Regions from separate parts of the Paenibacillus guangzhouensis genome, predicted to be linked through region 1. Evidence: predicted binding sites of a transcription regulator. Region 1 holds the regulator's gene; each other region holds the start of a gene.
The links. The regulator Rex, encoded in region 1, represses fermentation and respiration genes when NADH is low (regulators of the CRP and FNR family bind a similar motif). The targets are predictions, from matches to a motif close to TTGTGAAATATTTCACAA.
Positions count from the first base shown of each region.

Region 2: GCU39_RS28445 (DoxX family membrane protein) is a predicted target of Rex. The motif match lies at 4,779-4,796, and genes of this name have one in related genera.
Region 3: pflB (formate C-acetyltransferase) is a predicted target of Rex. The motif match lies at 5,836-5,853, and genes of this name have one in related genera.
Region 4: GCU39_RS16915 (flavocytochrome c) is a predicted target of Rex. The motif match lies at 1,608-1,625, and genes of this name have one in related genera.

Region 1 covers NZ_CP045293.1:2,917,590-2,925,109, reverse strand. Annotated here, with positions in the region: gene dinG (ATP-dependent DNA helicase DinG) at 1-1,984, shown strand, start outside; gene GCU39_RS13055 (redox-sensing transcriptional repressor Rex) at 1,962-2,627, shown strand; gene GCU39_RS13050 (amidohydrolase) at 2,602-3,915, shown strand; gene GCU39_RS13045 (cell wall elongation regulator TseB-like domain-containing protein) at 3,927-4,424, shown strand; gene GCU39_RS13040 (cbb3-type cytochrome c oxidase subunit I) at 4,522-4,923, shown strand; gene GCU39_RS13035 (hypothetical protein) at 5,071-5,610, shown strand; gene GCU39_RS13030 (AAA family ATPase) at 5,603-7,108, shown strand; gene GCU39_RS13025 (3-hydroxyacyl-CoA dehydrogenase family protein) at 7,213-7,520, shown strand, end outside.
Region 2 covers NZ_CP045293.1:6,329,396-6,336,915, reverse strand. Annotated here, with positions in the region: gene GCU39_RS28470 (NAD-dependent epimerase/dehydratase family protein) at 1-13, opposite strand, end outside; gene GCU39_RS28465 (hypothetical protein) at 112-1,431, opposite strand; gene GCU39_RS28460 (inorganic phosphate transporter) at 1,565-2,569, opposite strand; gene GCU39_RS28455 (DUF47 domain-containing protein) at 2,689-3,300, opposite strand; gene GCU39_RS28450 (DUF3048 domain-containing protein) at 3,512-4,618, opposite strand; gene GCU39_RS28445 (DoxX family membrane protein) at 4,876-5,379, shown strand; gene GCU39_RS28440 (S-layer homology domain-containing protein) at 5,440-7,520, opposite strand, start outside.
Region 3 covers NZ_CP045293.1:3,101,154-3,108,673, forward strand. Annotated here, with positions in the region: gene GCU39_RS14000 (carbohydrate ABC transporter permease) at 1-127, opposite strand, end outside; gene GCU39_RS14005 (carbohydrate ABC transporter permease) at 130-1,014, opposite strand; gene GCU39_RS14010 (extracellular solute-binding protein) at 1,128-2,525, opposite strand; gene pflA (pyruvate formate-lyase-activating protein) at 2,720-3,466, opposite strand; gene pflB (formate C-acetyltransferase) at 3,519-5,780, opposite strand; gene adhE (bifunctional acetaldehyde-CoA/alcohol dehydrogenase) at 5,955-7,520, opposite strand, start outside.
Region 4 covers NZ_CP045293.1:3,775,779-3,783,298, reverse strand. Annotated here, with positions in the region: gene GCU39_RS16915 (flavocytochrome c) at 1-1,506, opposite strand, end outside; gene GCU39_RS16910 (cache domain-containing sensor histidine kinase) at 1,737-3,371, shown strand; gene GCU39_RS16905 (response regulator transcription factor) at 3,340-4,128, shown strand; gene GCU39_RS16900 (helix-turn-helix domain-containing protein) at 4,297-4,734, shown strand; gene GCU39_RS16895 (ABC transporter ATP-binding protein) at 4,734-5,465, shown strand; gene GCU39_RS16890 (ABC transporter permease) at 5,462-6,199, shown strand; gene GCU39_RS16885 (TetR/AcrR family transcriptional regulator) at 6,365-7,003, shown strand; gene GCU39_RS16880 (transporter substrate-binding domain-containing protein) at 7,035-7,520, shown strand, end outside.

The DNA.
Region 1 (7,520 bases):
TTACTACAGTGTCAAAAATGAGAACAAAGTCGTCGTCAGCACACATACAATCAATCTGCAAGAGCAGATCAGACAGCGGGATGTGCCGCTTTTGAAGACGATACTGCCGGTTGATTTTAAAGTATCGGTGTTAAAGGGGCGCAGTCATTATTTGTGCTTGCGCAAATTTGAACATAAAATAAATACGAAGGACTTCGTCACGCCTAAGGAAGATATTATTACAGCAGCACAGATGCTGGTCTGGCTCGCGGAGACGGAGCATGGGGATAATGAAGAGCTTCACTTCGGCAATAAAGGCGCTGACTTCTGGGATACGGTCGCAAGCGACACCGATTCCTGTCTGAACCGGGCATGCCCTTGGTTCCGCAAATGCTTCTATCATCGTGCTAGGCACGAGGCGAATATTGCTGACGTGATTATTACGAACCACTCCTTATTGTTCACAGATATTAAGGTAGATCATCGATTCTTGCCTGCCTATGATCATCTGGTTATCGATGAGGCGCATCATCTAGAGGAAGTTGCCGGGAAACATCTCGGTCTGCACGTGAAGTATTTCGGGCTTGTTCATATTCTGCTGCGTCTGCTTAAGGATAGTAAGAATGGCCAATTGCCAACGCTTCGGAATCGGCTTCATGTCATTCCCGACGAAAAAGCGCAGATGGCTTGTGAGATCATCGAGGATTCATACTCACAGCTTGTCGATGCGAAGGAGATGTGGGACAAACTAACGGAAATCCTGTTCAGTATGATGCCACAGCGAACAAGCGATGCGAACCAAGAGCAGGGACAATATGTCTATCGTCTGCAGACGGAGAAAATGCCAAATGATTGGGATACGGCCTCCATGCTGGAAGACCAGCTGAATGCCCTCTTGAATGAAATTGTCCGCAAATCAGAACGATTGCTCCAAGATCTTCGTGATGTGCAAGAAGATTACGGCATTCAAGCGGCTGTGACGGACCTATCTGGTACCGTGAAGGATTTGGCACGTGCTCGCGATGATATTCGTTATTTCATGAAAATGAAGGAACCCAATGTTGTATTCTGGATGGAAGCGAGCGGTCATTTCCGCAGCAAATCCTTGCAATTATTCGCCGTTCCAGCGGATGTGAGCGCACAGCTGAAGGAATACTTCTTCGATAGCAAGAAGAGCATCGTGCTCACGTCAGCGACGTTATCTGTTGATAAATCGTTTCAGTATATGATTGAGCAGTTAGGTCTACAGGAAGCGCAGGATCAAGGGCGACTTCAGAGCATGGTGCTTCCATCGCCATTCCAGTATCGGAAGCAGGCGTTAGTCGTCATCCCACGGGATTTCCCGATGCTCAAAGGCTCGAATCCGGACGCCCACTTCATTCAGACTTTAGTGAAGTCGCTGTCTGATGCAGCTGTCGCCACACAAGGCAGAATGCTCGTCCTATTCACTTCTTATCGGATGATGAAGCAAGTGTATGACCCATTAAAAGAGCTGCTGAGCCCACATCAAATCCAAGTTATTGGACAAGGGATCGACAGCGGGAATCGCAGCAAGCTCACCCGGCGGTTTCAAGATCAATCCGCCTCCGTTCTTCTTGGTACGAGCAGCTTCTGGGAAGGAGTCGACATCCCAGGCGATGCACTAACCTGTCTCGCCATTGTGAGGCTTCCGTTCCAGCCGCCGAATCATCCGCTCATTGAAGCGAAAGCGGAACTGCTGCAGAAGGAGAAGAAGAATCCATTTATGAAATTATCGGTTCCGCAAGCGGTGATCCGGTTCAAGCAAGGATTTGGCCGACTGGTGCGCACCGCGCAAGACCGAGGCATCGTCATTATTTATGACACCCGCGTCATCGAATCTTATTATGGCAAGTATTTCTTATATTCTTTACCCGGGCCGAAGATGGAACATATGCGCCTGGATCAGATCGTGCCTCGCATGCAAGAATGGCTGTCGGACGAGGAAGAGAGGGGAGTCATCCATGAAAACAATGAAAATATCTGAAGCAGTTGTACGTCGTCTTCCCATTTATTTACGTTATTTAAGTGAATTGCAGCAGCGTGAAGTGCTGACCGTCTCTTCGCAAGATCTTGGATTGAAGCTGGATTTGAATCCAGCTCAAATCCGTAAAGATTTAGCGTATTTTGGTGAGTTCGGCCGTAAAGGGATCGGCTATGATGTTGCCTATCTCATTCAGAAAATCCGTCAGATTCTAAAGCTGAATCAGCAGATTAATGTCGCTCTTGTCGGGGCCGGTAATCTCGGGCAAGCATTAAGCAACTACAATACATATCTTAAGGATAATATGAAAATTGTAGCTGTCTTTGATGCTTATCAACCAAAAATCGGAACCAAAATCAACAATATTGTGGTACAGCCGATGGAAGATTTGGAAGCAACGGTTCGTGAACATAATGTTCGGATCGGTATTATTACGGTTCCAGCGCTCGAAGCACAAAATGTAGCCAATGCATTCGTCAATGCAGGGGTCGAGGCAATTCTGAATTTCGCGCCGGTCATCTTAAAAGTACCTCAGCATGTGCGCGTGCATACGGCTGATTTTACAACAGATTTATTGAGCTTGGCGTACTACTTGCATAATGGGAAGGATATGGACGAAGATGAAGAAGAATCTATGGATCATTAAGAACGGCTATTTTGCCGTGATGAACGAAGATAAACCGGTTATACATGGGGTTATGGTGATCGAAGGAGATCACATTCGTTATGTAGGTGAGCAGCTTCCGGCGGATTTGGTCATCCCTGAGGATGCAGAGGTCATGGATGGCAAGGGGCTCTTGTTCTTGCCTGGATTAATGAATACACATGGTCATGCAGCGATGTCTCTTCTTCGCGGTCACGGGGATGATCTTGCACTGCAAGTATGGCTTCAAGAGAAAATGTGGCCGATGGAAGGGAAATTCACGTCCACGGATGTCTATTGGGGCACATCGTTATCTGTCCTTGAAATGTTAAAGGGCGGTACGACGACATTCCTAGATATGTATGATCATATGGATCAAGTTGCAAAAGTAACGGACGAGTCCGGCATTCGTGCGGTTCTGATGCGTGGTGCGATCGGTCTATGTCCTGAGGATGTTCAACAGGCGAAGCTTGCAGAGGCTGTTCGATTCGCGAAAGATTGGCATGGGAAAGCAGATGGCAGAATTACGACCATGATGTCGCCGCATGCGCCTTATACGTGTCCTCCAGCCTTTATTGAGAAGTTCGTTCAAGCTGCGCATGATCTCGACCTGCCTATGCACACGCATATGTCGGAGACAGCTGCAGAAGTCCAGCAGAACGTGAACGAATACGGTCTTCGCCCTGTAGCGCATTTGGAGAAGCTTGGCGTGTTTACGCGTCCGACGCTTGTTGCGCATGCCGTACATTTGAATGATGAGGAAATTGAGACCCTTGCTCGGTATAATGTAAGTGTATCGCATAACCCTGGTAGCAACCTAAAGCTTGCGAGTGGGGTCGCGAGAGTAACAGATTTGTTAAAAGCAGGGGTAACCGTATCGCTTGGTACAGATGGCGCAGCGAGCAACAACAATCTCGATATGTTCGAAGAAATGCGTCTCGCTGCATTGATCCATAAAGGAGTATCGGGTGATCCGACGGCCGTACCTGCATTAGAAGCTCTTCGTCTTGGCACAGTCTATGGAGCGAAATCGATCGGATTAGAACATGTAACGGGTGTGTTACGTGAAGGAATGAAGGCCGATTTCATCGCAGTCAATATCGATCAGCCTCACTATAAACCGCATACAGATCTCATATCACATGTCATCTATTCGGGTGCTGCGCAAGATGTCTGGCATGTATGGGTAGATGGGAAGCAGGTTGTGAAGAATCGGGAATGTCTAACCCTCGACGAAGAAAAAATTATGCGTGAAGCACAGGCTTGCTTCGATGGATTGCTGGCGCGTTAAGGGAGTTAGAGATGCAGAGAAGATGGATCGTTATTATCTTATCGGTCATAGTACTGATTATGCTCGGCCTGCATTTGTATTATCGGAATGTACAGAGCGGTGAGTGGATTGCAGAAGATCGAGCTTCACGGGCCGCACAAGAGCAATCGGCGCTTAAGAAAGTGAACGGTGTGCAGAAATCCGTATGGGAAGATGTCTATTACATCGTGAATGGCATCGACGAACTAGATCAGAATGTCGTGGTATGGGTGAATCAAGAGGGAACATCCGTGCATAAGGAACCGCTGAAGCAAGGATCGACGAAGGAAGCGATACAGGCCAAAGTATTAAGTCGATCGCCTGGTGCAGACATTATTACGATTGTACCGGGAATATGGGAACAGCAGTATGTGTGGCAAGTGTTCTACAAGGCTTCCAAAACGGAAGATGAGAAAGTCCATTATTACTACGACTTTTATCGCTTCTCCGATGCCGGATATTTGACAACCTATACGCTGCCGAATCGATAACCTACCCTCCTCAAAAACTTATTCTAAAATAGGAATCTCACCAATATACTTTCCTGATCGATGATGTGATATTGATCGGAAGGGGTTGGTACGTTCCATGGGCATTCGTTTTTTGAAGATTGGGGTGCTGTACTTTATCTTATCAATGGGCTTAGGACTGTATATGTCAATGGCGAAAGATTATGTGCTTACAGGAGTTCATGCGCATGTAAATCTCATTGGTTGGCTATCTATGGCGGTATCCGGCATCATCTATCTATTGTTCCCAAGAGCGGAGAGCAGTCTACTAGCCAAGTGGCATTTCTGGTTAATGAATCTTGGGATCATCATCATGATGGGGTCTCTCGTCACGTTATTGCTTACGAAGGAAGATATGCCATGGGGACCTATCACCGGTGGTGGAGGCGTCCTGATCATCCTAAGCGCGATTTGCCTCTTGATTAATATCTTTAAACATGCGAATACGAATGAGACGCGTACCTTGAGAAAATCGAAGTAATGCAGTCGATCGCGAAGAGCTTGCCTATTACGGCAGGCTCTTTCTTTGTCTTTAGATAGGATGGTAAGTCTTCCACACATTACATTCTTCAATCGTGTATACTCTGTGATATACTCTGTGATATACGATATGAAGGAGGGCGTTACATTGAAAATACGTGTTAAACCATTAATTCTAACACTGGTCGGATCGATGGCCGTCCTATTCGGCGGTTGGTTCTTCTATCAGAATGTTGCCGTGCAAAGTCCTGTAGAGAAAGTAGCCAAAGAAGTATCGACCGTATCCGAGGCGAAAGCGAATATTACGCGTAATGATGTTCAGCTTGCCATCCAAGTTCAACCCGGCGCGAATTTGCGAGAAATCGTTCAACATATATATCAGTCTGGAAATAAAGTGCTTGGCGAGAAGAAACTGAACATTACCGTCATCAATCCTTCGTCTCCTCTGCTTGATGATTGGTGGTCGCATGCCCTGTTCGGCGTTGCGCAAGCCATGGAGAACAAACAATATACAGAGGTCCCGCAAGTGTTAGAAGAGACGAGCAAGTCGTTACATCAGCCACAAGTTCATGCATCTGCAGAGATGGATGATCGAAATGTATATATTACCATCACCGACGGCAAAGCGAGCAAATATATCATTCTTCCTAGGAAGGGTGAGCCCGTGGGGGTGTGGCCAAATGCTTAAAGCTTGGAGAGAAATCGTCTTTGGCTTTGTGATTGCGTTATTTGTTTTTCTCGGAATGATTGGGGTGAACATCCTGCCTTTTGTAGGCATTGCCCTTGTCATGGGTGTCATTTATCTCGCGATGAAGAGTCGAGGCGGCAGTTTGGCCGTTGGCGGCCAGCAGAGACGAGTCGGCGGGTCATCGAAGCCAAGTTATTTGACGTTCGAACAGATTGGTGGTCAGGATCGTGCGAAGCAGGAACTGATTGAAGCGCTTGATTTTCTGATCAAACATGAGGAAATCCAGAAGTTTGGGATTAGACCGCTCAAAGGGATCTTGCTAACGGGGCCGCCTGGAACCGGGAAAACGCTCATGGCCAAAGCCGCAGCGCATTATTCCAACGCCGTTTATGTTGCGGCTTCAGGTAGTGAATTTGTTGAGATGTACGTAGGTGTCGGCGCAGGCCGAATTCGTGATTTGTTCAAGAAAGCAAGAGATCAAGCAGTCAAAGAGAAGAAAGAAAATGCGATCATATTCATCGATGAGATCGATGTCATCGGTGGGAAACGCGAAGGCGGCCAGCAGAAGGAATATGATCAAACGCTGAATCAGCTGTTAACCGAAATGGACGGGATCTATTCGAACGGTACACCGCGAATTTTAGTGATTGCCGCGACGAATCGCAAGGAAATGCTCGATAGCGCATTGCTTCGTCCGGGTCGATTTGATCGCCACATTCGCGTCGATTTGCCGGATAAGAAGGGTCGATTACACATTCTGAACATCCATGCGGAAAATAAACCAATGGATAATTCGGTGCAGTTGGATACCATTGCCGTTCAGTCCTTCGGATTCTCTGGCGCGCAGCTTGAGAGTGTGATGAATGAAGCAGCGATCTATGCCATGCGAGAGAAGCTCGAACAGATCGAGCAGCGACATTTGACGATGGCAATTGATAAAGTCATGCTCGGGGAGAAGACGGATCGGGAAGCGACCAATGAAGAACGTCGTCGTGTCGCGATTCATGAATTAGGTCATGCGATTATGGCTGAGATTGTAAGACCCGGCAGTGTCGCGCAAGTTACCGTCAGTCCGCGTGGACAAGCGCTTGGGTATGTGCGTCATAACCCGCTGAAGGATCAATATCTGCACACCAAAGAGTTTCTCGAAAGCCAGATTATGATCGCGTTAGGCGGAGCTGCAGCAGAAGAGATTTTCTACGGTGGCAGAAGTACAGGATCGTCGAATGATTTTGAGCAGTCGCTGCAAATTGTGGAGACGATGATGAATGCCGGATTGACAAATTTGGGCATTACCAATGTCCAGATTGTGACCCAAGAAGAACGCATGAAGGAAAACGAAAGAATTATGAACGAATTGTTCGAACGGACGCGAAATGAATTATTATCCCATAAAATGGTATTTGAGACGAGTTTGGAATTCCTTATTTCGGAAGAAGTAGTCTCTGGCGACCAATTTAGAAGAATATTTTGTGACAATACACAATTACCAGCGTAAAATGTGCGCTGGTTTTTTGTCTAATTTTTTTCGACATGTTAAAATAGATGGCGGAGTTCTGAGAGATGATATATATAGAGTTGTCGGAAAGGATGGTTTGAACCATGCAATTTAAGAAAATTGGCGTCATTGGCGGGGGAACCATGGGTCAAGGAATCGCTGAAATGTTGGCGGTTCGCGGACTTGATGTATTATTAGTGGAGCAATCGTCTGAGAAATTAGATTATGCATACAGCATGATTGAATTAAGTCTGGATAAACAGCTTGAGAAGTGGGGCATTACGATGTCGGAGAAGAAATTAATTCTCTCCCGCATCCACAAAGTATCGCATTTTGCAGAGCTTGGAACATGCGACATGGTGATCGAGACGATTTCCGAAGATTTGGAAATGAAGAAGCAAGTATTCGCGGA
Region 2 (7,520 bases), 3.4 Mb from region 1:
CTATCGTTCGCAATGTACTCTTCCCCTTTCGCCATGTGGATCTGTCTCCATCATAGCGACAAGAGTGATATAAAGACAAATCTTTAAATCGTCTTTATATCGGCAAATGAACTACGTTATCGTCTTATCCTTCAAAAAAGAAAAACGGAAAATTTGACGCGGCCGTCCCTTCGGCACCTTCTCCATACCGGATATATCGACGAGTCCATTATCCATCCAGAGGAGCAGCAGTCGGTGTGCACTTCTTACGGTAATATCCAGCAGCGTGGCTAACTCATGGACGGTGTACTCATATTTGCCGAATTTCGCGGTATGAGATAACAGCTTGCTTAGATAAGCGCTGGTCATGCCGGCATCCTCCGCTTGCTTGATCAAGGCCGTATGCGTCGGCGACAGCGCGGTCTGGATCGGATCCGACATTTCGAGCGGCCCGATCAACGTCTGATCCTCGCGGATAATGAAGCAGGTATTCCCTCCGGCTTCCCTCGAATTGCGGAGCGCTGCCCGCGCGTTGGTCCCCGCCTCATTGGCCGATGTTCCAAATCCAACGCCGAAGCTGAGCGAGATGCCTAGCGATTGACTGGCGTCTTTCGCGAGTGGTATCGTCTTGTAGCCGCCGGTCTCCCGTTCAAAAATCCCCCTCGTCGTAAAAAATAAATATTCGTCTCCACCGATCGGCGTCAAATAACCGTCCAACGATTCGACGTAATCCAATACCATGCGGTGAATGTCGAGCTTCAGCTTCTGTACCTCATGTTCGTTGCTGCGTTTCATGACCAGCTTGCCGAACTCGTCCACCTTGATCATGCCGACGACAATCTGCGATTCTTTGATACGACGCGATTCTGTCGACAGCAGCGCACGCTCCAGCGTCACGCTCATATCTTGATCTGAGGGAACAAGCCATTCATTCGCTGCCTGATCGGCTGACAATCTTCGGGCGACCGATTCCACCCCGGTAATAGCGAATTCACAGGCCCCCGTGCTTAGGAGTTGGTGGTGAAATTCGTACAGCTTGTCCGGTGACGCATGTGCGGGGCCATTATAGACGACGCACTTGGCAGACTCGATTCCTAGGTCTTGCAGCACATTCATCACCATGGATTTGGTGAGCGAATCGATGGAAAACCCTCCGTTTAGGCGACCTGTCTGCAAAGCACGAAATAAAGTTTTGTACAGACCTGCGCCTGTTAACGGGACATAGTGAACAGGAATCGTGACGTCCACATGGTCTTTGATCTGACGATGCGCATGCGCGCCGAAGACAAGAAGCACCTCTACTTCTGTCGCCAATGACTCGGCAGCTGAAGAGACTTCCTCTACATCGCTCACAATCCGGACTACCGGAGCGAACGTCGGGAACGCTTTGATTACTTTGAGCAGCTTATCCACGACTTGCTGCAAGCCAATGATGCCTATCTTGATTTGCATAACAGCCCATAACTCCTCTCTCTAGCAGCGATGACTTGCTATTCTATCATCTTCTCATATGGCATCCGGTCATCGCAACGCCGCATACAAAAAAAGCCAACCCTCTTCATCGAAGGTTAGCTTCTCTCCACTTTTAATGTATATAGAAAAGATCAATTAATTTGAATACACCCATTGCAAGCACGAATGCAATTGGAATCGTCACGATCCAAGAGATGACGATACGACCTGCTACGCCCCATTTTACCGCGGAAAAACGCTTCGCAGAACCTACACCCAGAATCGCGGATGTAATCGCATGCGTTGTACTTACCGGCAAATGTGTTAGTGTCGCTGTCATAATAACGGATGCGGCGGACAAGTCTGCTGCAAAACCGTTAATCGGTTCAATTTTGAAAATTTTCGTTCCCATCGTCTTGATAATTTTCCAACCACCGACAGACGTACCGAGCGCCATCGCTGTTGCTGCTGAAATTTTAACCCAGAACGGAACTTCTAGATGATCTTGAATACCTGCCGCGACGAGTGCGAAGGTCATAATTCCCATCGCCTTCTGGGCGTCATTCGTACCATGTGTATAAGACTGAAGTGCCGCCGTCATAATCTGACCCGTACGGAAGCCTTTGTTGACGGTATGAGGGCTCATCCGACCGAATATGATCTTCAGGATCCACATCACGATAAAACCAACCGCAAAAGCAATGAGCGGCGAGAAGATAAGTCCTTCGACGATCTTCGTAAATCCGCCATAGTTCAAGCTGTCCGAACCTGCTCCTATAAAGACAGCACCCGCGAGTGCACCAATGAGTGCGTGGGATGAGGACGAAGGAATACCGAACCACCAGGTCACAAGGTTCCATATAATCGCCGCGATGAGGGCTGCAATAACGATCTCTACCCCATTATCCAGCTTGGAGGGGTCGGCCACACTTCCTCCGATGGTCTTCGCAACCCCGGTAAAGGACAAGGCGCCGACGAAGTTCATCGTCGCTGCGAGCAGAATCGCATGGCGAGGCTTCAGCGCGCGTGTCGAGACGGAAGTCGCGATGGCATTCGCAGTATCGTGGAATCCGTTAATAAAGTCAAATGCTAGAGCTAGAAAGATAACAATACCTAAAACGATCATGGTCTGATCCATAGAAATGTATTGCACAGAACGACTAGAGGTACTTCAAAAAGGTACCTTTTTGAAACACACTATGTAGGTGTTCCCGCGCAACTCTGTCCTCCTTTATTTCACCTATCGTTCACGCGACCTTAGGAGTTGCGCATAATAATGGTTTCAAGAATATTAGCAACGTCTTCACAGTTATCCGTCGTTTGTTCCAGACGCTCATAGATTTCTTTTTTCTTAATTAGCTCAATCGGATCTTTCACCGCTGCGAATAGATCTTTGATACTTTTACGCAGAATGTCGTCTGCTTGGTTCTCAAGGTCATTAATAAGGATCGTATGTTCGCGAATCGCGAGCAATTTTTTCTGTGATAATAGTCGAATCGCTTTTTGAATCTCAAATGCGCTCTCAAGCAGCACTTTACCAAATTGGTCGATCGAAGCATCGTACTCCTTCACATGGTACATATCAAAGCGCGATGCACAAGCCTCAAGCCCGTCTAACACATCGTCCAGCGAAGTAGCAAGCGACATAATATCTTCACGCTCGATTGGCGTAATGAACGTTTTGTTCAACTCTTTAATGATCGTATGCGTAAATACGTCACATTTCGACTCCAGCTCTTTCATCTCTTTGGTGAACGCTGCCGTGTCTCCTGGCTTAGCTACATACTTCGCAAACACATCCGCACCTTGGACAATGGCATCGGCCATGTTTTGCAGATTTTGAAAAAATACATCGTTCTTCTTAAACATACGCTGTCCCCTCTGCTTCAAATTGCTTAGATTACCTTAATAATGAGAAATATAACCTTTGTTATCTTATCACATGTGACATAGGGCTTGTAAAGGAATTGTAAAGCAAAATCGTGAAATTCTTTTTACAGTTTGTCGATATTCGCCTACAATTATCCAGTCCCTTCGACAAAAATAAATCCGACAAGGAATCCCTGCCGGATTTGTCAAATTACCCCACTTGGACATGGCTTGCAAATGTTGGATTATTCGGGACAATATTGAAAATCGTCTTGCCTGGATAGAGCGGCAATTCTTGTCCGTTTTTGTACAATCGAATGACATCGTTTGTCTTGCTGCGCGACCACCTGCACGAGATCGCTTTGCCACGCTGATAGAGGATGGCTTCTCCGCCTTTCATTAAGTTCACATCCAATCGACCTACATCGTCAAGCGTGCGATGATCCGCGCCCAACACCACAACATTCGTCGCGGTGATCGCCGTCTTCGTATTCAGATCGATATGCGGCTGCCCGTTGATCGAACGGGTGTACAATTTGCTTGCTGCATCATAATCATAAGAGACTTTATAATTCTTGAGCAGGAAGTTGACGGTAATCTTCGTCGCATCGTCCCCTACCGGCATATCCTCTTCCTTGGCAAAAGGATACGTCGTCACCGGCACATTCGTCTTATATTTTTTCTTGTCCGCGCCTTCGCGCAGTTTCTCTAAGGTTGAATACAGGTTATGCGGCGCTTTACGTGATTTATCTCGGAAAAAGAACGGCCCCGCGTTTGATATTTCATCTAGATGCTCCTTGCGCTGACGTTGGAGAATGGCATACCCATCGGTACTCGCCCCGGCATGCACCAGCACCCCCTGGTAGCTGTCCCCGATATCGATCAAATAGGGACGAATGCTGCGGATCGGGCCGATCGGTTCTTGGAACTGCTCACTCTGGAAAATGGCCACAATCCGTGTAATGCCGCCTTCCGCCAGCACTTCATACAGCATATCCGCATGCGTAAGGCCAGACTGTGGTCTTGCCTTGGACATATTATTGATCATCACAGCGATCGGTCTCGCTGTAACTTGCTCGGTCATCGGTAATCCCGTTAGTGGCGCGATATAGGATGCACCCGGCTCTTGTGAAGATTCTTCTTCCGGTGCTGGTTGTTCAGTGGATTGCGGTTCAGGCGTGTTCTCTGCTTCAGGTGACTTGCTCGTGCAAGCGCTTAGCAGCAGCGTCAGTAGAATAATGAGAACACCAAATGTACGATAGAATGATTTCGACTTCATGAAGACCCCTTTCAAATGGCAATATTTTGGATACGGCATGTCCATGGTTTTTATTTAAGCATAAAATGGAAGATTTGTCTGTTCTTTAGACGACAGATGGCCGTGGAAAAAAGTTTTTGGACGAGTGTGACATTTGCGCTTGTGAAAATTTGAACAAAGTGTGTACTTTGAATTCGAAATTTTCAAATTAGGGGTATTTATGTGATATAAATCACATGTCGAGGAGAAAACTGGATGTATGATAAAGCCATAGAGATAAACAATATTAACTACAAAACGGACTGGAGCTGGTATCAATGTTCACACATTGGTTAAGAAACAACATCGTCGCAGCTTGGCTGCTCACCATCATTCGCGTGTATCTCGGCTATCAATGGATCACGGGCGGCTGGGGCAAAATCACAGGCGGAGGTTTCGATGCCGCAGGATTTATGCAAGGCGCAATCGCGAAAGCAACAGGCGATCATCCCGCTGTTCAAACGTGGTTCGCGAACTTCCTAGAGCATTTCGCACTGCCGAACGTCAAACTCTTTAACGTCCTCGTTCCTTGGGGCGAATTCTTAGTCGGACTTGGACTCATCCTTGGTACATTCACAACATTCGCTGTCCTCATGGGTATGATCATGAACTTCGCCTTCCTGATGGCAGGAACCGTGAGCACCAACGCTCAAATGTTAGTCCTTGAAATCTTCATCGTCGTCGCTGGCTTCAACGCAGGCCGCATCGGACTTGACTACTTCGTCATCCCTTACATCCGCCGCCTCTTCGGCCGTAAGGAACGAGCGAATACCTACCAATAACGGCACATAGGAAATACGCCCTCCGCTTCATGCGGGGGGCGTTTTTTGGTATTGGCCTATTTAGCGTCTTGACGCTTTAGCTGAAATATTATCTTCAAAGCGATTGTCTGGTACATAACATTCCACATAGGAAGTCACAAAGTCTGTTCCCTCTCCCCCATATTCACCAACATATAAACCTGAAGGTAAATTGACGAAAAAGTATCCGTTTTGATCTGTTGTGACAGTCGCCACAAATTCTCCATTTTTAGGATCATCATACTTCCCATCCCTGAAGCGGATCTCTAATCCCGGTACTGCTGCTCCATCCATTTCAGTCACTCGCCCAGCAATTGCGGATAATAAAACGGAAACACTTTGACTACCTGCAGCGAGTTGACTTCCACTCTTCGCTTTGACATTGATATGCAGCATTTTTCCGTAGAGTTTATCATTGGAATACGGAGAAACCAAGGTCAGTTCATCTTTGGAACGACTGAGTATCTTTAACTCTTGTGGCTCACCGTTCACAATTCCAATAACCTCTAGATCGTCATAGACATTAGCTGCAACGGATTGATTAAAACTCAAATGAATCGTATCGCGCTCTAGAGAAATAGATTTTAATTGCGGTACCCCGTCAATCACTTCTACTTTTACAGGAATCGTAACCGTATAACCGCTGTATTCCCCTTTTATAAGGGTCTGCCCTTCTCTTTTTGCTGTAACCAGCCCTTTAGAAACGGTTGCGACCCCAGGGTCAGCAGTATTCCATACACCTAGTTTGGTGACATCTCTCGTACTTCCGTTTTTATACTTTGCCGCTAACGCGATTTGATGTGTGGACCCGATCGTTGTTAATAATACATCCTCCGTGTTATAGACAACATTTGTTACGGATTTATCCAAGATGACAACAGGATCATTACCATTAAAATTAGTATGCTCAGCATCAACTTCAGCATATCGAATGCTTACTGGCCCAACGATACTTGTGTAATCTCCGTTCACCACTAACTTCTCAACCGTTGTATTTGGATCAAAACCGAACAAGTTCCCCGTAGCTGTTTTAGAAATATGAAGAAGATGTACCTTCGATCCTCCACCAAACATAATAATGCTATCTTCAGCTTTCACATCCATCTCATCTATATTCACATGTAACATGTATGTACCTTTACGTTCAATTACAATATTTTTATATCCTGTTGAACCTTCTGAGATACTGTACTCAATAATGTTCGCGCCTGATTGTAGAGTTAAATGATCTACATTCGTAGATCCTTCGGCGCTCAACGACATCAAGCCATTTTCTTTAAATACGACCACTTTATTTATTTTTGAGTCTTTTAGAACGATCTCGTTTTCTAAAATGCCTCCACCATTAACCGTAATGGTTCCCGTCACTTCAACATGATCAAGAACAACAGGAGCGTCTCCAACACTTTTACTCAACAATAGATTTCCATTTATTTTTGTATCTTTCAAAATCACTTTTCCAGCAAGTATCTCAACGTTTCTATTCAATTGTCCCAACGTGTATGTACCCGCTTGATTAATTATGTAAGCACCTGTCACAGGAGGTTGACCACCGTTATTGCCACCTCCCCCGCCACCGCCAGATCCACCCGATCCGCCAGTGCTGCCGCCATTTCCAGCTGATCCTGTGTTGCTAGTTGGAGGCGGTGTAGTTTTATCATTTTCTTTATTCGGTGCTGGTTTGGTAGTAGAAGTATCTTTATCCTGAAGTTTTGCTTTTTCAATATATTTCGCTTGATTGTTTTTCACTTCATAGACGAGCCTTGCTAGTGCCTGGCGATCAGCTTTGGCTTGAGGAGCAAATCGAACGCCATCTTTATCGCTAATCCCTTTTATTAATCCAATTTGATAAGCAAGCGATACATGGGGTTTGGCCCATAGAGCAACTTCGTTGATATCAACTAAATTTAAATCAAACGTTGCTTTCTTTGCTGTATCCTCTAGCTTCAATGCACGTATAAACAACACCGCAAGTTCCTCACGGCTAACAGAAGCATTTGGAGAAAAACTAGTAGGCGAAGACCCTTGTGTAATCCCTAATTTCACCAAAGCACCAACATAACCTGCATACCATGAACTACTCGGCACATCTTGGAAGACCTTCGCCGAACTTGTGTCTTGCT
Region 3 (7,520 bases), 180 kb from region 1:
GACTTAACGCAATCTCAGAGTTATTGAGTTTGAAGGATGAAAAGATAACGAAAAGAAACGGGAACAAAATGATGAGCAAATAGCCCATTAGGACGATGTGGTTAATACTCTTCTTCAATGCTCTCATCATTAGTATTCAATCCTTTCGCTCCGTCTCGCAATCAAGACCTGATACAAGACCGTCAGAATCATTGTAAATACGAAAATGATGACCGAAATCGCATTACCGTATCCATATTTGAAGTTCGTGATCGCATATTTGATCATATATGTCGCCATAACGTCCGTCGATCCTGCAGGACCGCCTTTTGTCATTACGATAATAATATCCGCTGCCTTCATCGCACCTGCGATCGAGAGCATAATAACAACCGATACAACCGGCATGATCAGCGGCATTGTTATTTTCATCGCACGTTGGTACCCTGTCGCGCCATCAATTTCTGCCGCTTCATCTAGATCTTTAGGAATCGAGAGAATGGCCGCGAGCACCATAATAATGTAGAATCCAGTCCACTGCCATCCATTCGTGATCAAGATCGATAACATGGCAAACTTCGGATCACCTAACCAGTCAATTGCTTCGGCACCGAAGAACCCTAGAATCTTGTTAAATAAACCAACATCATAGTTGTAGATAAAGCCCCATAGTATCCCGATGACCGCCGTCGACATCACCGTTGGCATAAATACAGCCGTCTTGTACAAAGATTTAAACCGCTTCACATTCGCTATCATCAAGGAACTAATGACGATAATAGGAACCTGAATGAAGCAAGAGAAAAGAATAAAATATCCGTTATTCTTCACTGCGTTCCAGAACGTCTCATCGGTTAATGCTTTCGTATAGTTCTTGATTCCCCAGAATTTCAAATTATCTGATACACCGTTCCAATTCGTCAGACTGTAATATACCGCATTAATTAGCGGGTAGATAAAAAACATTACAAATAACACTAGGGCCGGAATAACAAAGAGCGCGTATATATAAGGGTTTCTCATCGCTTTGTTCATAACAGTATCCGCTCCATCCTCCAAAAAAATTGTAAATCGTTGTGTCAAAAAGTGAAAAGGGGCGCCACCAGTCAAGTAGCGGGTGGCGCCCTTCTTATCAACACATTCTAGAATTATTCAGCCGAAGCGTTGGCTTCTTCTTGAACTTTTTGAATGGCTTCTGCTGCTTTCTCAGGTGTTGTTTGGTTTCCGATCAGTTTCTGGATCTGAACGCCAATTTCAGTTGTCACATCTGCTGGTACGATCGCATCGAATGCAGCGTAGGATTTGTTTACGTGTGTCAGTACACCAGCGATTTCTTTCATTAATGGATCTTTAACCGATGCATCAACTTTTGCTTGATCCACTTTCATCGAAGGCAATACGCCGTCTTCAACCAAGCCGCGAACCTGCATATCTTCGTTGTACAAGTTTTTGATGAAGGATTTAACCGCTGCTAATTTTTGCGGATCTTTTGCTACTTCAGCGGAGAAGCCATAACCGTTGTTCACGTCTTGCATCAAGGACGTTTGATCACCTTTACCGTTCGTGAATGCAGGAAGGTTGAAGAATCCGACTTTACCGACCAACTTTCCTCCGTCTTGACCTTCTTTGAACAAGACGGATGCCCAAGTACCGTCGAACATCATGACTGCATCACCATTGAAGAATTGTGTACGCATATCAGCGTACTCAAGACCAAGCTCGCCTTTTTTGAAGTAACCTTTGTCTACCCAATCTTTATGTGTTTTGAATGCCGCAACAACATCAGCGTCTGTCCATTTTGCATCGCCTGTGTTGAATTTCTCAGTTACATCCTCACCTGCTGTACGGGACCAGAGGTTGTTCGTGATCATCAGAGGTACCCAAGCGGCTTTGGAACCTGCTGCAAGAGGGATTTTACCGTCTTTTTTGATTGTCTCAAGCAACGTTTGGAACTCGTCGAACGTTGTAGGCACTTTCAAACCTTTTTGCTCGAAGTATTCTTTGTTGTAGAATACCGCTTCAGCGGATGCGCCGATTGGCAAGCCGTATACTTTGCCGTCAACTGTCCAAGGACCTAAGTTCGTGAATTTATCTTTGATGCCAAGCTCGTCAAGGATTGGCGTAATATCAAGCATTTTGCCTGCTTTTGCATATGTTTTTGCATCTGGGCTACCGAATGCATCGAAGATGTCAGGTACGCTGCCGGATGCCATTTCGCCTCTCAGCTTTTCTTTACGGTTCACGTCGGAGTCAACGCCATCTAATTTGAAAGTAAGGCCTGGAACTTCACCTTGTGTCTTCGCAACGACTTCTTCAAGCATTTTAAAGCGAGTTTTCTTTTGCTCCCCAACTTGCGTATGACGGATTGTCATTTCGAACGGCTTCGCTTCTTCCGGTTTTGCTTCTTCCGGTTTCGTTTCAGTTGTCGTCGATGTGTTGTTATCCGTTGTCGCTGGCTTCTCTTCTGCTGTTTTCGAACCGCAACCTGTAAGCGCGATCGAAGCAACGAACACGAGTGTCAGGAACATCAATAGACTTTTCTTCATTTTAGAAGACCCTCCCAATAACTTTTATTTGTTTGCTACACCTTTATTATAGGACTTACTGCTTATTATGTAAGGACGTCATTTCGATGATCGAGGGATAAAATCATCTACAATCCAAATTACATTAGATAAAATTACAACAAAAGAACTGTCAATTTCTAGATTCCGAAATTGACAGTTCTTTATTCATAACTTTATATTTGAATCATTTTGCCTTCTTGAATCCCTTGCTCAATCAAGCGGTAAGCCTGTTTCACTTCATCTTCGGTAGGAGAAGGAACGCCTTGAAGCGGGTACTCCCGGCCAAGCTGCTCCCACTTATAGATCCCCATCTGATGATAAGGCAAGATCTCGAATTTCTCGACATTCTTCAAGGTGCCGATGAATCGACCGAGGTTCAATAAGTCATCCTCATCGTCATGAATACCTGGAACGTATACATGACGGATCCAGACTTTTTTCCCATGATCCGATAACCAACGCGCCGTCTTGAGCGTATGCTCCACGGACTGCGAAGTCAGCTTCAAGTGCTTCTCTGGGTTGATATGCTTAATATCGAGCAGCACGAGATCGGTCACTTCCATCAAATGCGTCATCCGTTCGGATTCCGGATCGTTGAATCCATTGGAATCCAGCGTCGTATGCAGATCCCAGCGTTTCTTCACTTCCCGGAACAATTCCGCAACGAAATCGGCTTGCAAGGTTGGTTCACCCCCGGAGACGGTTAGACCGCCTCCAGAGTTTTTGTAATACGGAATATATGGCTCAATTTCTTTGATGATATCATGAATCGTAACATGCTTGCCTTCAGATGTGTCCCACGTATCGGGATTATGGCAATACTGACACTTCATCGCACAGCCCTGCATGAATAACACGAAACGAATTCCTGGTCCATCAACGGTGCCAAAAGTTTCTAGTGAATGAATACGTCCCTCCACTCGCTTCACGCATCCTCTCTGCAATGCTCTGTGTAGCTATAACGTATATATATTACATGGAACCATGGAACGTACGGTTGATAACGTCCATTTGTTGTTCTTTTGTGAGCTTGATGAAGTTAACTGCGTAGCCCGATACACGAATCGTAAGCTGCGGATAGTTCTCTGGATGTTCCATCGCATCTAACAGTTGCTCACGAGCAAATACGTTCACGTTCAAGTGATGCGCGCCGCTGCCGAAGTAGCCGTCCATCATCGAAGTCAAGTTCGTTTTGCGTGTTTCTTCATCTTTACCCAGTGCTTTCGGCACGATCGAGAACGTGTTGGAAATACCATCTAAGCTATGCTCATACGGCAGTTTCGCTACGGAACTTAGGGAAGCAAGAGCACCCTTTTTATCACGTCCGTGCATTGGGTTCGCACCTGGAGCAAATGGCTCGCCAGCTTTACGTCCGTCAGGTGTTGTACCTGTTTTCTTACCGTATACAACGTTCGAAGTGATTGTAAGAACGGATTGTGTTGGCAAGGAATTACGATATGTTTGGTGCTTACGAATCATGCCCATGAATGTCTCGACAAGCTCGACTGCGATGGCGTCAACACGATCATCGTTGTTACCGTAGTTCGGGAATTCGCCTTCCACTTCAAAGTCAACAGCAATGCCGTTTTCGTTGCGGATTGGACGAACTTTCGCGTATTTAATCGCACTGAGGGAATCGGCAACAACCGACAATCCTGCGATACCGCAAGCCATTGTGCGAAGAATGTCTTTATCATGAAGCGCCATCTCAATACGCTCGTAAGAGTATTTATCATGCATAAAGTGGATGACATTGAGTGTGTTCACATACAGCTTCGCAAGCCATTCCATCACATTGTGATAACGTTTCATAACTTCATTGTAATCCAATACGTCTGAAGTGATGCGCGGGAATTCTGGGGAAACTTGTGCGCCAGATTTCTCGTCTACACCGCCATTGATCGCATAGAGCAATGCTTTGGCAAGGTTGGCACGAGCGCCGAAAAATTGCATTTGTTTACCGATACGCATCGCGGATACGCAGCATGCGATACCGTAGTCGTCGCCGAAGTATGGACGCATCAGATCGTCATTTTCATACTGGATGGAACTTGTCTCAATCGACGCTTTTGCACAATATTTTTTGAAGCCTTCAGGCAATTTAGTCGACCATAGTACCGTTAAGTTCGGTTCTGGTGCAGGACCTAGGTTGTACAAGGTATGCAAGAAACGGAAGCTGTTGCGCGTTACGCGTGTCTCGCCATTGACGCCCATACCACCGATGGATTCTGTTACCCACGTTGGGTCACCACTGAACAATTCATTGTAGTCTGGTGTACGCAAGAATTTAACGATACGCAATTTCATAACGAAATGGTCAACAAGTTCTTGTGCTTGTTCTTCAGTCAATGTGCCTTCTTGAAGATCGCGCTCAACATAAATGTCGAGGAAGGATGACGTGCGTCCTAAGGACATCGCTGCACCATTTTGTTCTTTAATTGCTGCAAGGTATCCGAAGTACAGCCATTGGAACGCTTCTTTCGCATTGGATGCAGGCTTCGAGATATCGAATCCATGCATTTCACCCATTTTCTTCAGCTCGCCTAATGCGCGAATTTGTTCGGAGATTTCTTCACGATCACGGATAACTTCCGGTGTCATGGAATCAAGCTCCAGATTCTTGAGATCTTGTTGTTTTTGCTTAATCAAGAAGTCTACACCGTATAATGCTACGCGGCGGTAGTCACCGATAATACGGCCACGACCATAAGCATCTGGAAGACCTGTAATGATACCCGCTTTACGCGCTGCTCTCATCTCGGATGTATAAGCATCGAATACACCTTGGTTATGTGTCTTACGAATATCTGTGAACATGTGAATGATCTCTTGCGGCAATTCGAAGCCGTATGCTTTACAAGCATCGATCATCATTTTGATACCGCCAAATGGTTGAATCGAACGTTTGAAAGGCTCATCCGTCTGAAGACCAACGATTTGCTCTTTATCTTTATCTAAATAACCAGGGCCATGGGATACGATTGTTGATGGATGATTCACATCCACATCCAGGACGCCGCCATTCGTGATTTCTTTTTTCGTTAGTTCGGATACGATCTTCCAAAGGGCCGTTGTATTCTCTGTAGGGCCTGCCAAGAAAGCTTCGTCACCAAGGTAAGGCGTAATGTTCAATCCGATAAAGTTATTTACGTTTACCTCTCTGCTCCATTTACCGTCTTTAAATCCACGCCATCCATTCTGTTTGTCCATAACTTCTCTTTCGATCACCGACATCGAAATCCCTCCGTTATTTCTATTTTCGCCACTCTTCAGAGCAGCTGGTCATACTTTGTAACTTTTTTCACTATCTCGTTACATCCTTATTCTAGCTCATTTATTGCAATAGAGGTGTGACATCCATCACACCTCTACGCATCCAATTCCTACATCTGTCGAAATCGTTAAAGTTTATTCAAATTTACCGTAGAAGGCGTTGCGATAAACGTCGGCAAGTTCGGTGACGAGCGGCAATTTCGGGTTAGCCGTTGTACATTGATCCTCAAATGCACGATCTGCCAAGTAATCTACGCGGGATTCGAAGTCCTTCGGATCAAAGCCAAGCGCTTGGAACGACTCCGGAATACCTAATTTTTTGTTCATATCACGAATCGCGTTAACCAAGCTGTTGACGCCCTCTTCGGTCGTCTTCGCTGGCAATCCTAGGATACGCGCAATTTCAGCGTAGCGCTCGTCAGCCACGAAATGATTATATTTCGGGAACGAAGAGAACTTCGTCGGTTTCTTCGCATTGTAACGAATGACGTGCGGCATCAAGATCGCATTGGTACGTCCGTGTGCTGTGTGATATTGGCCGCCCCATTTATGCGCCAAGCTGTGGTTGATGCCTAAGAAGGCATTCGCGAAGGCCATCCCTGCAATCGTGGATGCATTATGCATTTTCTCACGCGCAATTGGGCATGCTTCATTCGCAGACTTCTCTAGATATTGGAAGACAAGCTGGATCGCTTTGATTGCAAGACCATCCGTATAATCGTTCGCCATAACCGATACATAAGCTTCGATCGCGTGCGTTAATACGTCCATGCCTGTATCCGCAACAGCTACGCGCGGCAAGGAGTATACGAATTCCGGATCGACGATCGCTACGTCTGGCGTTAGCTCATAATCAGCAAGTGGGTACTTCGTATTGCCTTTATCTTTATCCGTAATAACCGCGAACGATGTTACCTCCGAACCCGTACCGGATGTCGTAGGAATTGCAACGAATTTCGCTTTTTTGCCCAGACGAGGGTATTTGTAAATCCGTTTACGGATATCCATGAACTTCTGCTTCAAATCGTTGAAATCGGTGTCTGGATATTCGTAGAATAACCACATGCCTTTCGCGGCATCCATCGGTGAACCACCGCCGAGCGCGATAATGCAATCCGGTTGGAAGCTGTTCATGAGCTTCGTACCACGTTCAACCGTTGTTGTCGATGGATCTGGTTCCACATCCGAGAAGATTTCGATCGCAACCGGCGTTTGACGTTTACGCAAGTAATGTTCCACTTTGTCAACATAACCGAGCTTCACCATCATTGGGTCAGTTACGATTAAGACGCGGCTGATATCCGGCATTTTTTCCAAGTATTGCGTACTTCCTTTTTCGAAATAAATTTTATTTGGAACTTTGAACCATTGCATATTCACAGTACGATGCGCCACCCTTTTCACGTTGATGAGATTGACTGCCGTAACGTTCGAGGATGTCGAGTTACGTCCATACGATCCGCAACCTAGCGTGAGTGAAGGCAAGTTGGTATTATAAATATCTCCGATCGCACCGTGCGTCGAAGGGGAGTTCACGATAATCCGGCCTGTCTGCAGACGATCCGCGAAGCGAGCGATAACATCTTGGTCGTTCGAATGAATCGCCGACGAGTGACCCATACCGCCAAAGGCAACCACTTCTGCTGCACGATCGATACCTGCTTGAGCATCTTTCACTTTGTAGCAAGCAAGAACGGGACT
Region 4 (7,520 bases), 860 kb from region 1:
TTTCGCATACGCATTTACTTTCTTAATCGTTTCTTTCAAAGTGTTCACGTCAATTTTGAAGAAATCAGCCGCCTCTTCAATCGTATCGGCTTTATAGAGTAAGCCTTGTTTAACGAGTTGATCGTATTCGTCTTGATGAACTTCGATCGTTTTACCGATATCCGCAATGCCTTGATTCCATAATTGATACGTATATCCGCCGGTTTGGGCAAGAATTGCTTTAGAAATAACGTCACGACGTTCTAATTCCTCAACGAAGCGCTTGCCTTCTTGATTAATCAGGATCGCACCATCGAAGCGGGAGTCTGCAACCAAGGAAATAACACCTGTCTCAGGATTACAGATAGGATACGTTTGAATACTGTTCATGTTTGTCAGCTTGGCGCCAATCGTTTCTGCCATCACGATACCGTCACCTGTAGATCCTGGTGTGTCGGTAGACATATATTTTTCATCCATTTCAGGGTTATACTTTTTACGCATCTCTACATTGGATCCAAAACCACCGGTAGCGATGATGACGCCTTTGTTCGCATGGAATATGATTTTGTCGCCAGCACCCGAAGTTGCAGTGACACCTGTTACTTTGCCGCTTTCGTCCTTCAGCAAGGTTTCGGCTTTCATATTCGTTTTGATTGTGATTTGGTCAGCGTCTGTTTTGGTTTTTAACTTCGTAATCAATTCAGCGCCTGTATGACCTACAGGAATCAACGCACGTTTTCTGGAATGGCCTCCAAATTGGAATAGATGATCAGGTAAGAACTCTACCTTGATAGCATCGCGCAGCCATTCGGCAGATGTTAGAGCATTGTCGGCAAGAATACGAACCATCTTCGGATCCCCGAGGTTGTCTCCGCCTTTCATCGTATCCTTATAGAACAAGTCAGCCGTGTCATCTGTAATGCCAAGAGCACGTTGAACCCAGTTGTCAGGCGCATTCATCTCACCACCGGAGATCAATGTGTTGCCGCCAACAGCTGGCATTTTCTCGAGCAGAACGACATTAGCTCCAGCGCTCTTCGCTTCGATCGCCGCACTAAAGCCAGCACCCCCGGCACCGATGACGACAACATCATAGGTTTGCTCAGCTTCTTCTGTGTCTTTGCTGCTACGGACTGCAGAGCCAGCGACAAGAGAAAGTCCAGACTTTGTAATGGCATCTTGAATTGCTTCGAGATATCCTTTGCTTGTAACCGTAGATCCGCTAATGGCATCAACTTCTGCGCTGTTCGTTGTCATGACATCTTGCTTGAGCTGCGTATACACAGGTTCTGCAAGTACTTCATTTTCCTTATGCTCTGTTACTTTAATGTCAGTGATTTTGTTATCTGCAAAGGAAACTTGTACTTTAATATCGCCATGTTTACCTTGCCCAACGCCTTCAAAGACTTGAACTCCGTTTGCATCTGCAGCGGGTGCTGCATCTTTGCCGCCGCAGGCAGCAAGCGTGAACATAAGACTGAGGACGAGTAGAATAGATAACAGCTTTTTCGTGTGAGTTCGCATAATATCTCCTTCATTTTGTTATGAATTGGTTACATACACTAGGCAGAGAAAGATTTGTTAGGCAAATCCTTCATCTATATCCTAGACATGAATGATGTTTCATGTGAAAATATGCACAAGACCTATTATAGATTTAGTACAGCATTATGTATTTGCACAGATTAGCGTTTTTTTGTCTTTTTCGGGTATGTAGTAAATCGATAATAGAACAGTGAAAGGCTAGGATTGCAATGAAATCAATTCACTTAAAAATTACGTTGATCGCAGGAGGCTGCTTCTTGCTGCTGTTCGTTGCTTTGCTTGTAACGATATATCTGGAGATGAACCATACGGTTGTCCCTTTGAATAAGAACTTAACGCAGCAAGTGGTTACTGCACGCAGCGATCAGATCGATTATTGGTTTAATCAGCGCATCGGTGAGATCGACATGCTTGCTTCTCTAGCTTCGGACCATCAGTGGACACGAGAGGAATTGCTGCAAGAGATCAATAAGTTCGAGGCAAAGAAGTCAGAAGAGTACGAATCCATACGTGTGGTGGACATTCGAGGGAATTCATGGTCTTCAAGGGACAAGCCTTTTTCGATACTAAACCGACCCTACTATAGAAGACTGCTGAATTCAGAATCCAAATATGTGGTGAGCAATCCGATCGTATCCCAAGCGAATGCAGCCGAAATCGTCGTCATTCTCTATCGCGTGAATCCATCGGTGAATGATGAGGTAGCTTATATTGCCGCAGCCGTCTCCGTCAAGAAGATGAAGGAGATTGCTCAAGATGTCATGCTATATGACCAGTCAGGCCAGCTTATCGTCGATTGTAGAGAGCTGGGTGAAGGAGATGGAGCGGGGGATGCAGCAGATAAGAAGAACATGAGTATATTTGAGGCTCCGATTCAAAATGTGGAAGGCTGGAAGCTTGTACTCGAAGTACCAAATTCAAGTCTCTCGCTAGCGGTGATCAAGACCCAGCGGACGGCATTGCTGGTAGGTGTGCTTATCGGTAGTGTGCTTATCGTCCTGCTGATGCTGCTTGCTTCTTCCATTATTCGTCCAATTCAGTCGCTTCGCCGGGTAATGGAAACTGTGCAGAACGGCAATCAAACCATACGAGCAGTTGTTACGCGTTCGGATGAGATCGGCGATCTTGGACGAAGCTTCAATGACATGCTTGTTCAATTGTACGCTGTGGAGCAGGATCGAAAGGAGATGGAACTCAGATTGATTCATGAGCAGATCAAACCGCACTTTCTGTACAACACATTGGATACGATCCAGTGGATGGCAACGGAACATGGAGCAGACAATGTGGTGGAGATGGTGGAGGCGCTTAGCGCGTATTTCAGATTAGGGCTTGGCACAGGCAGCCCCTATATTCCGCTTGATCAGGAGTTGTACCATGTCGAGAGTTATCTTCATATTCAAGGCGTGCGGTATGAGGAGATTCTGGACTACGAGCTTCGATATGATGAAAAGCTTGCGCAGTGCCAAGTCGTTCGCTTCATGCTGCAGCCGTTGGTGGAAAATGCGATTTATCACGGGATTAAGCCACTTGGGGATCAAAAGTGCAAAATTTCGATTACAGCTTATAAACAGGTCGATGATTTGGTCATTCAGGTTGAAAATAATGGGGTTATGATTCCGGAAGAGAAGCTTGAACAGATGAATCAAGCCCTTCTTGATGATCGATACGATCGTTCTGCCGCTGGCTTTGGGTTATACAGTGTAAACCATCGCATTCGACTAGCATACGGAGCGCCATACGGCCTTGCAGTGAAGAGCGAAGCTGGCATGACCGTTATGGTCATTCGAATACCTTTGGAAGGGGAGTGGAATGAAGATGTGGAAGATTGTCATCGTCGATGATGAAACGATCATTCGCAAAGGCTTGCGACAATATATTGAGGAGAGTCCATATCTTTTTGAGGTCGCAGGAGAAGCGAAAAGTGCAAACGAAGCATTGCATATGGTGGAGGAAGCTCCGCCACATGTATGTCTTGTCGACATCAACATGCCGAATATGAATGGGCTCGATCTGATGAATATATTGCGTGAACGCTGCCCGTCGGTTCTGGTTGTCATCATCAGCGGCTACGATAACTTTGAATATGCGCGTCAAGCCGTGCAACTGCAAGCATTCGATTATGTATTGAAACCTGTGCCGAAGAGTGATCTGAACAAGCTGCTTCATCGGATCGATGAGCATCTTCAGGCGAAATATCCTTTGCATTCGCATGAAAGCAGGGTGGATAAGGAGCGGGAGATTACCGGGTTTACAGGGGATGGAACCGTGCTTATCCAAAAAGTGACCGAGTATATTGACAGTCATTATCAGGATCCGGAGCTGTCTATTGCTCGTGTAGCAGCGCTATTTCATATCAACCAAACCTATCTTAGCAAGCGGATGAAGCAAGAAATCGGTGCTTCATTCCTTGACTATGTGACCGAGCTTCGGATATCGAAGGCGAAGGAGATTCTGGATGACGTCATGCCGAATATCAAGATCGGGGATCTGGCCGTGAAGGTAGGGTATAAGAGTCAGTATTATTTTAGTCGTGTGTTCAAAAATAGAGTCGGCTCAAGCCCCTTGGAGTACAAGAAACATCCGTTCGGTTATGGATAGGAGGGCCATTCTTAACCCAGTGCTTAGGCTCCACCATATGTAAACACAACGCAACCTAGAGAGGGTTGCGTTTTTTAATGTAAACGGAATAGAACAAGAGATGTTATCTCCAATTGGTAGAATTAACCTGAGACCGCATTATAATTAATGATGAAAGGTGTGAAAAACATGATTAGTATGAATTTGAAACAATTGCGTAAAGCAAACAGATTGACGCAAGAAGAAATTGCTGAGAAGATTGGCGTTTCGAGGCAAGCTGTCGCGAAATGGGAGAATGGGGAGACCGTTCCGGATATTAATAATTGTATTGCTTTGGCCAATTTATATGGTGTCGTGTTGGACGACCTGGTTCATCATGCCGAAAGCGAGGAAAAGGTGGGCATCCGGCCCAAAGGAAAGCATATGTTTGGATTGGTTAAGGTGGGAGAACGGGGGCAGATCGTCATTCCCAAAAAAGCCAGGGAAGTATTCAACATTCGGCCCGGTGACAGCCTGCTTCTCCTTGGTGATGAGGCTCGTGGACTTGCCATTGTCAGAAACGAGGACTTTCTACAGTTTGCGCAAGATGTATTCCATGCACAGCGATACGAGGAGGAAGACGAGTGATTGCAATTCAAACGACTAATTTAACGAAAAAATTCAAAGATAAAACCGTTCTGAACGCACTGAACCTTTCGATCGAACAAGGTGAGCTTTTTACTCTGCTCGGAGTCAACGGCGCAGGCAAAACGACAACGATCAAAATGTTGACGTGCTTGAGCAAGCCTACTGCCGGCGATGCCGCACTGCTCGGCGACAGCATCGTATCCAATGCTTATGCAGTAAAAGAAAAAATCAATGTTTCGCCGCAGGAGACTGCCGTCGCCCGCAATTTATCGGTAAGGGAGAATCTTGAATTCATTGCCCGAATTTACGGGTTCAATAAGAAAACAGTAGAGAAAAAAGTGGAAGAAATGCTTATGACGTTTAACCTTATGGATGTAGCCGGGGATAAAGCAAAAACGTTATCTGGCGGAACGCAAAGGCGGCTCAGTATTGCCATGGCCCTCATCTCGAACCCGGAAATCCTGTTTCTGGATGAACCTACATTGGGACTGGATGTCCTCTCAAGACGTGATCTCTGGACGGCCATTGAGAAATTAAAGGGCAAAAAAACCATTATTCTGACGACGCATTATATGGAGGAAGCTGAAGCGCTGTCCGATCGAATTGGAATTATGGCGGAAGGAAAATTAAAAGCGGTTGGATCGGCGGCCGAATTGATGGCAAAGAGCAATGCAAGAACGCTGGAAGAAGCCTTTGTCTCACTCGTTGTCAAGGAGGGAGCAGAACAATGAAAACCATCGCATTGGCTGCACGAAATCGGAAAGAGATTGTTCGAGATCCTCTGAACTTAGCCTTTGGCATAGGCTTCCCGTTGATCATCTTATTCCTGCTAACGGCATTACAAGCAAATATTCCGGCCGATATATTTGTCATTCATAAACTTGTTCCGGGCGTCGCGATGTTTGGTCTTTCTTTCGTTTCACTATTTTCCGGTATGCTGATCGCCAAGGATAGAAGTAGTTCATTTCTGACGCGGTTGTTCACGGCTCCGCTTACAGCCCCTGATTACATCGTGGGATATACCTTACCGCTTGTGCCTATGGCGATGATCCAAATTGTAATCTGTTTTCTTGCCGCAATCTTCCTAGGGTTACCGGTCAGTTTCAATGCTCTACTCTCTATTCTTTCCCTTATTCCTACGGCTATTCTATTTATCGCAATCGGATTGCTTGCTGGAAGTGTATTAAATGACAAGCAGGTCGGGGGCGTTTGCGGAGCGCTATTGACCAATTTTAGCGCATGGCTTAGCGGCATTTGGTTTGATCTAAATCTGATTGGCGGCTGGTTTAAAGGGATTGCTTATGTTCTTCCCTTTGCTCATGCTGTAGAGGCAAGCAGAGCGGCCATGTCTGGAGACTATGCATCGATCTTACCGCACTTATGGTGGGTCTTCGGTTACGCGGCTGTCATCATCGTCATTGCGGTTTACGCGTTCAAGAAGAAAATGAATGGCAACGAGGCCTAACGATATATAGCAAATTAGTACAAAACGACGGCAGAGATGCCGTTTTTTTGTTTTGATTGGCGTTAAATCATTCTCTTTTAAGCTTGACAATAGGATTTGTATTAAAGTATAGTAATCCCATCGGAATTAACTAACTGACGAGTCAGTTAATAGAGAGAAGAGGTTATGCAATTGCCTACGATATCAAATCGCGACCAGGATCGGCAGCAGCAACTGAGTCATGCGGCCCTCGAGCTATTTGCGCGCAAAGGGTACCACAATACGAAGGTATCCGATGTGGTCAAATCATCCGGGGTATCACAGGGTACGTTCTACTGGTATTTCGAGAGTAAAGAACAGCTTGCCATTCAACTGATCGAAGATGGTAAACAAAATTTAATCAAAGTCATCGAACAAGGATATCGTAATCATGCGGGGACTGTAACTGACATGCTGGAGTCGTCCACGCGATTGTTAACAGATTTGTTCGAATTCGCTGATCAGAACCGCTACCTCATGGCATTTTTACTGATCAAAGGTCAAGGTGCTGACCCACCGGTGCGGGAAGCCGTATCGCAGACTTGGATTGCATTCGAGGAAGCTTTTAATAAAAATGTTAAGCGGGCTTTAGAGTTAGGGATGCTTCCGGACACGGCGGACTTGTCTCTTCGCGTCAACATCCTTGTCTCTTTAATTACGGGTGTGCTCACCAAATGGCTGTTCGGGCCGATGCATGATGTCGATTTTCAATCCGTATATACGCCCGCGAGGATTGCCGCTGAGACGGCAAAATTCGAATTTGGCGGATTACTCGGAACATTCTAAAACATAGAGGAATAAAGGAGATGTATCAACCATGTTGTTAAAAGGAAAACCTGCTTTCAAAGCAATATCTCTATTACTTATCGTGGCATTGGCTTTAGTCGGATGCGGAGCTAAGTCAACGGATAAAACCGAAACGGCCGCACCAGCTAACTTATTGGAAAAGATCAAGTCATCAGGAAAAATCCGGATAGGTTTAATGGGAACCTACGCACCATACAACTTTATGAATGATAAAAATGAAGTGGATGGATTTGATGCCGATGTGGCGAAAGAAGTTGGTAAACGCTTAGGCGTGCAGGTGGAATTTATTACAGGCGAATTCTCCGGTCTGATTGCAGGACTACAAAAGGATAAGTACGACGCATTAGTCAGTCAAGTCACGATTACGGAAGACCGTAAACAAACAATGGATTTTTCCGAGCCCTATATTAAGAACGCCGTTAACGTGATCGTTAAAAACGACAATACCACCATCCATTCACTGGAAGATTTCAAAGGTAAAAAAGTTGGCGTTGGA